Regions from separate parts of the Isoptericola hypogeus genome, predicted to be linked through region 1. Evidence: predicted binding sites of a transcription regulator. Region 1 holds the regulator's gene; each other region holds the start of a gene.
What was found. The regulator LexA, encoded in region 1, represses DNA repair genes until DNA is damaged. The targets are predictions, from matches to a motif close to TCGAACANNTGTTCGA.
Positions count from the first base shown of each region.

Region 2: the regulator LexA is predicted to act here: its motif matches at 895-910, upstream of ABD254_RS12140 (DUF222 domain-containing protein).
Region 3: the regulator LexA is predicted to act here: its motif matches at 1,635-1,650, upstream of ABD254_RS09990 (HNH endonuclease signature motif containing protein).

Region 1 is NZ_BAAAPM010000006.1:14,130-17,369, forward strand. It holds gene ABD254_RS15275 (L-lactate dehydrogenase) at 1-887, shown strand, start outside; gene lexA (transcriptional repressor LexA) at 914-1,672, opposite strand; gene ABD254_RS15285 (LysM peptidoglycan-binding domain-containing protein) at 1,976-2,305, shown strand; gene nrdR (transcriptional regulator NrdR) at 2,425-3,000, shown strand; gene ABD254_RS15295 (DUF5302 domain-containing protein) at 3,127-3,240, shown strand, end outside.
Region 2 is NZ_BAAAPM010000004.1:166,154-169,393, reverse strand. It holds gene ileS (isoleucine--tRNA ligase) at 1-480, opposite strand, end outside; gene ABD254_RS12140 (DUF222 domain-containing protein) at 1,189-1,941, shown strand; gene ABD254_RS12135 (HNH endonuclease signature motif containing protein) at 1,839-2,801, shown strand; gene ABD254_RS12130 (LysE family translocator) at 3,015-3,240, shown strand, end outside.
Region 3 is NZ_BAAAPM010000003.1:1,702,192-1,705,431, reverse strand. It holds gene ABD254_RS10000 (S66 family peptidase) at 1-670, opposite strand, end outside; gene ABD254_RS09995 (DUF2255 family protein) at 714-1,163, opposite strand; gene ABD254_RS09990 (HNH endonuclease signature motif containing protein) at 1,684-3,240, shown strand, end outside.

The DNA.
Region 1 (3,240 bases):
CGGCGCTCGCCCGCGGCGCCGCCCGGACGGTGGCCCTCATGGACGTCAACCGCGCCAAGGTCGAGGCCGAGGTGCTCGACCTTCGGCACGGCGGGATGTTCATCCCCCAGGCGGAGATCGAGGGCTCCGACGACGTGGAGGTCTGCCGTGGGGCGGACGTCGTCGCCGTCACGGCCGGGGCGAAGCAGGAGCCCGGGCAGTCCCGCCTCGACCTCGCGGAGGCGACGGTCGCGCTGACCCGCAAGATCCTGCCGGGCCTGGTCGAGGTCGCCCCGGACGCCGTGTTCCTCATGGTGACGAACCCCGTCGACGTGGTCACGTATGCCGCACAGCAGGTCAGCGGCCTGCCCCACGAGCGCGTGCTCGGCAGCGGCACCGTGCTCGACTCCTCGCGGCTGCGGGACTCCGTCGCGCGGCACTGCGGGGTCGCGGTCGGCAACGTGCACGCCAACATCGCGGGGGAGCACGGCGACTCGGAGATCGTGCTCTGGAGCTCGGCCACCATCGCCGGCGTGCCGCTGCTCGACTGGCGTCCGTTCCGGGGGCACGAGCCGCTGGACGCCGCGGCTCGGGAGCGCATCGCGAGCGACGTCGTGACCTCGGCCTACCGCGTGATCGCGGGCAAGGGTGCGACGAACTACGCGGTGGGCCTGGCCGCGACGCGCATCATCGAGGCGATCCTCAACGACGAGCACCGCGTGATGTCCGTGTCGTCACGGCTCGACGGGTTCTACGGGATCAGCGACGTCTGCCTGTCCGTGCCCTCGCTCGTCGACCGTCGGGGCGTCGCGGAGACCATCGACACGCCGTTGTCGGACGACGAGGTCGCAGGCCTGCGCGCGTCGGCCCGGAGCATGCGCGAGGTGCAGGCCCGCCTCGGCATCTGAGGCGGCCCGCACGGCCCCGCGCGCCGTCAGAGGCTGCGCAGCACCGCCACGACGCGACCGAGCACCTGGGCCGCGTCGCCCTCGATCGGGCTGTACGCGCTGTTCTGGGGCAGCAGCCAGACGTGCCCGTCCGCCTGCTTGAAGGTCTTCACCGTCGCCTCGCCGTCGATCATCGCGGCCACGACCTCGCCGTTCTCCGCGACCGGCTGGCGGCGCACGACCACCCAGTCCCCGTCGCAGATCGCGGCGTCGATCATCGAGTCGCCGGCCACCTTCAGCAGGAAGAGCTCGCCGTCGCCGACCACCTGCCGGGGGAGGGGAAACACGTCCTCCACGACCTGCTCGGCCAGGATCGGTCCGCCCGCGGCGATGCGGCCCACGAGCGGCACGTACAGGGGAGGCGGCGCCTCTCCGTCGGCCGGGAGCCCCGGTGCACCCTTCGTGAGGGAGGACGCGCCGCCGTAGTCCGCCGGTCCGGCGCCCGTGCCCGGCGCATCCGGGTCGACGACCTCGATGGCACGCGGCCGGTTCGGGTCGCGACGCAGGTAGCCCTTGCGCTCGAGCGTGGTGAGCTGGTGCTTGACCGACGACGGGCTCGCGAGCCCGACGGCCTCGCCGATCTCGCGCATCGTCGGCGGATACCCGCGGGTGTCCACGGAGACGCGGATGGTCTCCAGCACCCGCCGCTGGCGCGGCGTCAGGCGATCGGCGCCCGGCGCGAGCTCGCTCACCGAGGCCAGGGCGGGGCCCGTCGCCCCGGCCGCCTCGTCCCGTCCGCTCGTCATGACGTTCTCCCGTCCTCCGACGTCGCGGCCCGCCCCGACGGGCCCTGAAATCCGACAAACCTTCCATCGCGCTGGAACCACTCTAGGTCAGATCGCCCCGCGCATCAAACATCTGTTCGACAAACGCTCGACCGTGTCGCACTCCTGTGCTACACCTTGGTACAGGCGTTCGACGAACGGGTGTTCGACATCGACGAATCGACTCGGACGGATCGACGCCGACGGCTCGACACAGGAACCTTCGACACGGCGTGGCCGCCCGACGGGCGATGGCCGCACCGACGCGACGAGAGGACCACCATCATGGCCAGCACCGTCTCCGCCCCCGGGCCCCTCGGCCTCGGCGGCCTCCGGCTCACCCGGCGCGGGCGAGCCGTGGTCGTCCTCGTCGCCGTCCTGGTCGCCGCTGCGGCCGGGCTCGTCGGTCAGCGCGCCGTCGCCGGCACGCCTGGCGGCCCCCTGGAGGTCCGGCTGCACACCGTGGCGCCGGGAGAGTCGCTGTGGGAGTACGCGCGGGGTCTCGCGAGCACCGACGAGGACGTGCGCGACGTCGTGGTGGACCTCCAGGAGCTGAACGAGCTCGAGTCGGCAGACCTCCAGGTGGGGCAGGTGGTGCTGCTGCCGCAGGAGTGAGACGTCGGGAAGGTCCGCTCGGGGCCCCGCCGCAGGGCGGCGTGTTGCGCAGGGCGCGGGTCGCCGCCTACGTTGTCGGCAGCCGGGCGCCGGTCCGGCACCGAGCCCAGGAGTACCCGATGCACTGCCCGTTCTGCAGACACGCGGACTCGCGCGTCGTCGACTCCCGGACGTCCGACGACGGCACCACCATCCGCCGTCGTCGACAGTGCCCGTCGTGCCAGCGGCGCTTCACCACGATCGAGACGGCGAGCCTCTCGGTCGTCAAGCGGTCCGGTGCGACCGAGCCCTTCAGCCGGGACAAGATCGTCTCCGGCGTGCGGAAGGCCTGTCAGGGTCGCCCGGTGAGCGCCGACGACCTTGCCCTGCTCGCACAGAAGGTGGAGGAGACGCTCCGGGGGACCGGCAGCCCCGAGATCGACGCGTACGAGGTGGGCCTGGCGATCCTCGGTCCGCTGCGCGAGCTCGACGAGGTGGCGTACCTCCGGTTCGCGAGCGTCTATCAGGACTTCGAGTCGCTGGAGGACTTCGAGAGTGCCATCACGTCGCTGCGGGCCGAGCGGGTCGAGCGCGAGGCGCGCGCCGCAGGGGCGGGCGAGGGCGACGGCGCGGGAGGTCCCGACGAGGCCGGTGCCCGCGAGGTGCGTGACCAGGGCGGAGAGGTCCGGGACACGCCAGCGCCGACGCGACGGTGAGACGTGGCCGAGGGTGAAATCCTGTGGCGCCGCCCGCCGGGGTGCACCATGCTGGACGCCACCAGGGTGCGGCGGGCGTGCGGACGTCAGCACGCACACCCCGACGAGACGGACGAGGTGGTCGCAATGACGGCGCAAGGACACGAGGGCGCAAGCTCCGCGGAGGGCCGGGAGACGGCGCCCAGCGAGGACACGAAGGCACGGTTCCGCGAGGCGCTCGAGAAGAAGAACGCCGCGCGA
Region 2 (3,240 bases), on a different contig from region 1:
TGCCTGCCGGGTGACGTAGTCGCGCCACTCGGAGGTGTACTTGAGCACGGACGCGCGGCAGGCGGCGTTGAACTTCTCGATGCCGAGCTCGAGGATCTCGTCCTTGGTCTTGATGCCGAGCTGGCTCATGGCCTCGAGCTCGGCGGGCAGGCCGTGCGTGTCCCAGCCGAAGCGGCGCTCGACGTGCTTGCCGCGCATGGTCTGGTAGCGCGGGACGACGTCCTTGGCGTACCCGGTGAGCAGGTGGCCGTAGTGGGGCAGGCCGTTGGCGAACGGCGGGCCGTCGTAGAAGACGAACTCGTTGCTGCCGTCGGCGCCCGCCGGGTTCTTGGCGACGGAGGCGCGGAACGTGTCGTCCGCCGCCCAGAACTCCAGCACCTCGCGCTCGATGGCGGGCAGGTCCGGCGACGCGGGGACGCCGGTGATGCCGAACGCCGCGCCGGTGCGCTGGTCGGACGAGCGGTGCAGGGGGTAGGCCATGGGTGGGCTCCTGTGCGGACGAGCTGGCGGTCGGTGGTACGTCGGACTGCTGTGCGAGGACGACGCCCCCGCCCCGAAGGACGCAGGTGCCGCGGTACCACCCCGCTTGCGGACCTCGGGCCGATCATGAGGTCCACCGCTCGTTCACGGCTGTGACGGGCCTACCCGTCCGGTTCTACTGGGAGCGGTGGCCGCTCCGTTCTTCCGGAGGCTCGCCGGTGATGGCCGGGTCGACGCCTGTGATCCCATGGTAGCCGGGAGTGCAACTCCGCCCGAGCGGCATCACGGCCTCCGGCGTGCGCAGCCGGGTAGAGCTCGTGCGCAGCCGGGTAGAGCTGCCGCGGCCACGCCGGACGGACGGCTGGGCGGTTCGACAGGCGTTGGCACATTCGGCGGTATTGCATGACAAATCATTAGCACACACGTTCGAATCCTGGTAGGCTGTGGGCATGTCGACGACGTATCCCGAGGGCCCCGGCGAACCCTCCGGGCGTGCCGGGATGCCCGGCCCGGCGGCGCCGACGCGAGACACTCGCTCCTGGGACGACGAGCTCGCGCGGCTGCTCGCGCTGGAGACGGGGACGCCGGCCTTCACGGTGGCCGCGGAGCGGTACGCGGGGCAGACCGTCGCACTGGGTCTGGATGACGAACAAGACGACCAGGGTGACCCGTCCTGGTTCGCCCCGGCCCCGAAGCCCTGCAGGGCGGGTGACCCCCTCCCCCGCTCTGCATGGCGAGCTGGCCGCGCTGCTGCCCCGCGAGCACCAGCCGGCGTCCGCCGCGGACATTGACGGGACGTTGTCGATGCTCACGCGGGTCCAGGCCGACCTCGGGCGGCTCGAGGCCGTCAAGGCGACGCTCGTCGAGCGGCTACGACGGCAGACCATTGCCGGCGAGGACGCGCTGATCGATGTCTCCGACCCGCACGCGCGGGCCGCTGACAGGGGCCGTCGTCGGGAGCTCGCGCGTCGCGCCGTGGTCGCGGACCTGGCCACGACCCTGCGGGTCGGGGAGACCGCCGCAGGCACCCTGGTCGACCACGCGCACGCCCTGATCACCCTCGCGCCCCGGATGTTCGCCTCGCTGTGGCACGGCCGCACCTCGTGGCGGCACGCCGGGATCCTCGCCCGGCACATCGAGGAGCTGACCCCGGGCCAGGCGCGCGCGATCGAGTCCATGGTCCTGAGCGACGCGGCCACCATGACCCCCACCCAGTTCACCGACGCCGTGCAGGACGCCCGCGACCTCGTGCACCCCGTCCCGCTGGACGTGCGGCACGCCGACGCGTGCACCAAGCGCGGTGCATGGCTCGACCCCGCCTCGGACGGCATGGCCTGCTCACGGCGCTCCTGCCCGTCGTGGTCGCCCACGCCATCGACGACCGCCTGGCCGCGACCGCCGCACGCCTGCGAGCCGACGGCGACGGTCGTCAGACCTCCGAGCTGCGTGCCGACGTCCTGACCGACCTGCTCCTGGACGACGGCACCCTCGACCTGTCCACCGCGACCTTCGCCACCGCGCCCGCGCCGGCCGTGGCCGGCTCCGCCGCCGGCCGTCGGCCGCACCGTGAGCACGGCGGAACCGTGTCGAGGAGCACGCAAGACCCGCCCAGCACGCCCGCCGCGTCCGTTCCCGCCGATCCCCTCGACGACGAGGTACGCCCGCGCGTCGGGAGCCTCGCGCCCCTGGCCAGGTCGATCCGCCCCCGGGTCACCGTCACCGTGCCCGTCCTGACGCTCCTCGGTGTCTCGCAGACCCCCGCCACGCTCGACGGGCACATCCCGATCGACGCCGACGCCGCCCGCGCGCTGTGTGCGCACGCCCCGTCGTTCCGGCGCATCCTCACCCACCCCGAGACCGGCACGCCGCTGTCCGTGGGCCGCAGCACCTACGCCGTGCCCGCGGACCTCAGGGCCCTCCTCGCCGAACGCGACCGCACCTGCCGCTTCCCCGGCTGCACCCGCGCCGCCTACCGCACCGACCTCGACCACACCACCGCGTGGGCCGACGGCGGCACGACCGCGGCCGACAACCTGGCCCATCTCTGTCGTCGACACCACACGGCCAAGCATCAGACGACCTGGCAGGTGCGCCAGGTTCGCACCCCGGACGCTCCGTTCGGCGGCGAGCTCGAGTGGACCTCGCCGACCGGCAGGGTCCACCGCACGTCTCCCACCCGCCCGGTCACCTCCACGCACCGCACCCTCCCGCGCCCGTTCCTGCCATCCGACGAAGGCGTCGGCGACGACGCGGAGGGCGCCGCCGGCACCTCGCTTCCGGCAGACCCCCTGGGCGACGACCCAGGACCGCCGCCCTTCTGACGACACGGCCGACTGACGACATGACCGCGTCCTCCAGACCCACGCTGGTGCCCACCACCAGTACGCTCCGGCGCATGCCCTTCCAGGTCCGCCCGGCGACGCCGGACGGCGCGAGCGTCGTCGACGACCGGTTCGGCGGGCTCGCGGAGGTCCGTCTGGTGCGCTGACCGGAAGCGGGGTCCCGGAGAGCCGGGGCCTCGCTATCGTCGTCACGTGACCGTGACCTCTGCCGTCCTGGCCTTCGCGCTCGTCGCCGGGCTGCTGACGATCGTCCCCGGCCTGGACACCGCGCTGGTGCTGCGCAGCACGGTGGCGCGCTCCCGCGCGCACGGCTTCGCCGCGCTGGCGGGGATCCAGCTGGGCACTCTCGTCTGGGGCGCAGCCGCGGCCGGGGGCGCCGCCGCGCTCCTCGCCGCGAGCCAGACGGCCTACCGCGTCC
Region 3 (3,240 bases), on a different contig from region 1:
CCACGCAGCCGCCGATCAGCCGGCCGGTGACGTCCACGGGTTCGCCCGGGTCGGCGCCGGCGTCGAGGCGGAGCCAGGAGCCCGGGGTGTCGAGGGTCCAGGTCGAGACGTCCGGGTGCCCTTCGTAGTCGTCCCAGCCGGACCGGCGGTGGCGGCGCGGCGAGCGCTGCACGAGGGCGGCACCTGGCACCCCCGACTGCTCGGCGGCGGCCACGTCCCACCAACCCAGCAGGCCGTCCGGGACGTCGTACGGGGTGTCCATGAGGTTCTGCCCGTGCAGCGTCGCGACGCCGGTGCGCAGCGTCAGCGGGAGCAGGACCGTCGACATGTCGGAGAAGCCGACGAGCCAGGTCGGGTCGGCGGCCAGCGCCTCCCAGTCGAGGCGGTGCAGCAGGTCGATGGCGAGCGACCCGCCCCATGGCGGCACGACGGCGCGCACCGCGGGGTCCGTGAGCATCGCGGTGAGCTCCGCGGCGCGCGCGTCCGCCGGGGCGCTGACGATCCCCTCTCCTGTGGTCGTGCTGCCCACGCGGACCTCGTAGCCCTTGGCGCGCACGACGTCGACCGCGTGCTGCAGGCGGGCATGAAGGCGCTCCTCGACGCCGGACGACGGCGCCGTCACGCCGATCGTGTCGCCGGGGCGCAGGGGGCGGGGGTAGCGGATCGTCATGGCCGGGATCGTCTCCGCCCGAGCGGCGTGATGTCCACCGGAATCAGCTGCTCGGACAGGGGGCGTCCGCATCCCGCACGGGCCCCGCCGTCGCGACGCGCAGCCGCAGCGCAGCGACCGCCTGGGTGACCCGCTCCCCTACGGTGACGCGGCGCGGCCTGAGCCGAAAGGTCGCGGCCGTCGCCGTGTCCGACAGGACGGCGTCGATCTTCGCCCTGCCGTACCCGTCGTACTTGGCTCGGTACGCGTCGTCGAGCGGGCCGTGCAGCTCGGGCGCGACCTCCGTCAGCACGACCGGGTACTCCGCCCCGTCCAGCCGCACCCGCGCCCGCCCGGCCCGTGACCACCCGTCGCCCGGGACGGTCCGCACGTACAGGTCACGGCCGAGCCGCACGACCCAGCTGCGCGCGCCACGTTCAGCGTCGGCGGCGAGGAGGTGGACGGCGGGGGCGGCGGCCAGCGCGCCGATGTCGTGGGTCCCGGTCGTGGTCATGGGCGTCTCCTCGTGGTCGGGCGTCAGAGCGGAGGGCGTGCGGTCGAGAGGCGTGATGGGTCCTTCGGTAGGGGCGGGACATGCGTCGGGGCAGGTCGCAGGACCTGCCCGCCGATGGATGAACCGATCTCGGGGCGCTGCTGTTCCCCTCGACACAGGTCCCCACGCGATGCGCGTCGGCCCTGCACCGGCGGCGCACACAGCCTCCCGGCCCTCAGACCGCCGCACGACACCCGAGCCGGCGCCGTCGGGCGCACCGCGGTCGCTGCGCGAACGGTTCGGCAGCTCGGCACGCGTTCAATCCCGCCCTCCCTCGCTCGACCGCGCCCCGGCCAGCGCCCATCGGGGCCACGGTCGTGTCCACCGGTCGAGCCATTCGACACGCGGGGTCGAGACCACCGGTCGAGACCGTGGAGACCCTGGCTTCGCGCCGACCGGCGCCTCTCGCGCCTCTCGTCTCGCCCACGACGGTCGAACAGACGTTCGACTCCGTGTCGGTGGCTCCTGGTTGACTTGTCGCATGGCACGGACGCCGGGCACCGCAGCAGCACAACTCGTGCTGGACGCTGCGCTGGGCCGGGCAGCGGACGAGCAGACGGCCGCGAACGCCGCCTTGGGACGCCGCACCGTGGCGCTGGCCGAGGTACTCGCCGCGACCGAGGCCGCCCCGGAGACGATGCTCGACCTCGACGTCCCGCGGGTCGCGACCGCGCCGGCCGTACGGCGTTCTTCCGTCGCTCACCGAGCGTTGGCGGCAGAGGTCGCGTGCGCGCTGGGGATCGGCGAAGCCTCGGCCTCCACCCTGCTGTCCGACGCGCAGGTCCTGACCCGGCGCGCCAGAGCCACCCTCGACGCGCTGTGCACCGGGAGGATCAGCTACCGGCACGCGGCCGTGCTGGTCGAGGCCGTGGCCGACCTGCCCGCCCACGCCGTGGCCGAGATCGAAGCGGTCGTGCTGCACCGCGCCCCGGAGGTGACCGCGGCGAAGTTCGGCGCCCTGGCCCGCGCGGCCCGCGACCTGCTGCACCCCGTGCCCGCCGAGGTTCGGCACGAGGCCGCGAACCTGAAGGCCGACGTGTGGGTCGATGACGGCAAGGACGGCATGTCCTGGCTCACCGCGCACCTGCCCTCTCCTGTGGCGCACGCTGTGCACGACCGCCTCACCCGCACCGCCGCCCGCGCCAAGACCACCGGCGACCCCCGTGGCATCGGGCAGCTACGCGCCGCCACCCTGACCGCCCTGCTCCTCGACGACACGGGCAGCACCGGCGGCACCAGCGGCCCCGAGGCTGGTGCCGAGCGCGAGCCCGAACGCAAGGCCGGGGAGTCCGACACGGCAGCGGCTACTGAGACGCCCCCATCAGGCGCGGCCTTCGATTCGCCGCCAGTTGCAGGACCACCCGGCGCGACACCGCCCGGCACGTCACCGCCGTCGGAACCACCGGGCACGAGGTCACCCAACCACCCACCAGCAACGCCGCCCCCGGACCCGCTGGTCACGCTGGCGCGCAGCATTCGGCCCGTCGTGCACGTGACGGTCCCGGTCACCACCCTGACCGGCGCGAGCGAGGATCCGGGCACGCTCGACGGCACCGTTCCCCTCGATGCGGAGACCGCACGACAGCTCGCCGCCCACGCCCCGACGCTGCGGCGCATCCTCACCGACCCCGTCACCGGGGCCATGCTCACCGTGGACCGGCGTAGCTACGTCGTGCCCGCCGACCTGCGCGCCTTCCTCACCCTGCGCGACGTCACGTGCCGGTTCCCCGGCTGCCGCATCCCCGCCACGCGCTGCGACGTCGACCACACGACCGCGTGGGTCGACGGCGGCCCCACCGACGCGCAGAACCTGGCGCACCTGTGCCGCAGACATCACACGCTCAAGCACGAGTCCCGCTGGAACGTCGAACAGCTCGACCACGGCGTCCTGGCCTGGACCTCACCCCGCGGCCGCACCTACCTCACCACCCCCGGCACCGCCGACCACACCCTCGGACTCCTCGACGAATGGACCGCCGAGACCCGCGACCTCGTCCGGGAGCCGGCACCCGCGACCACCGCCCTGACCACTGGCGAC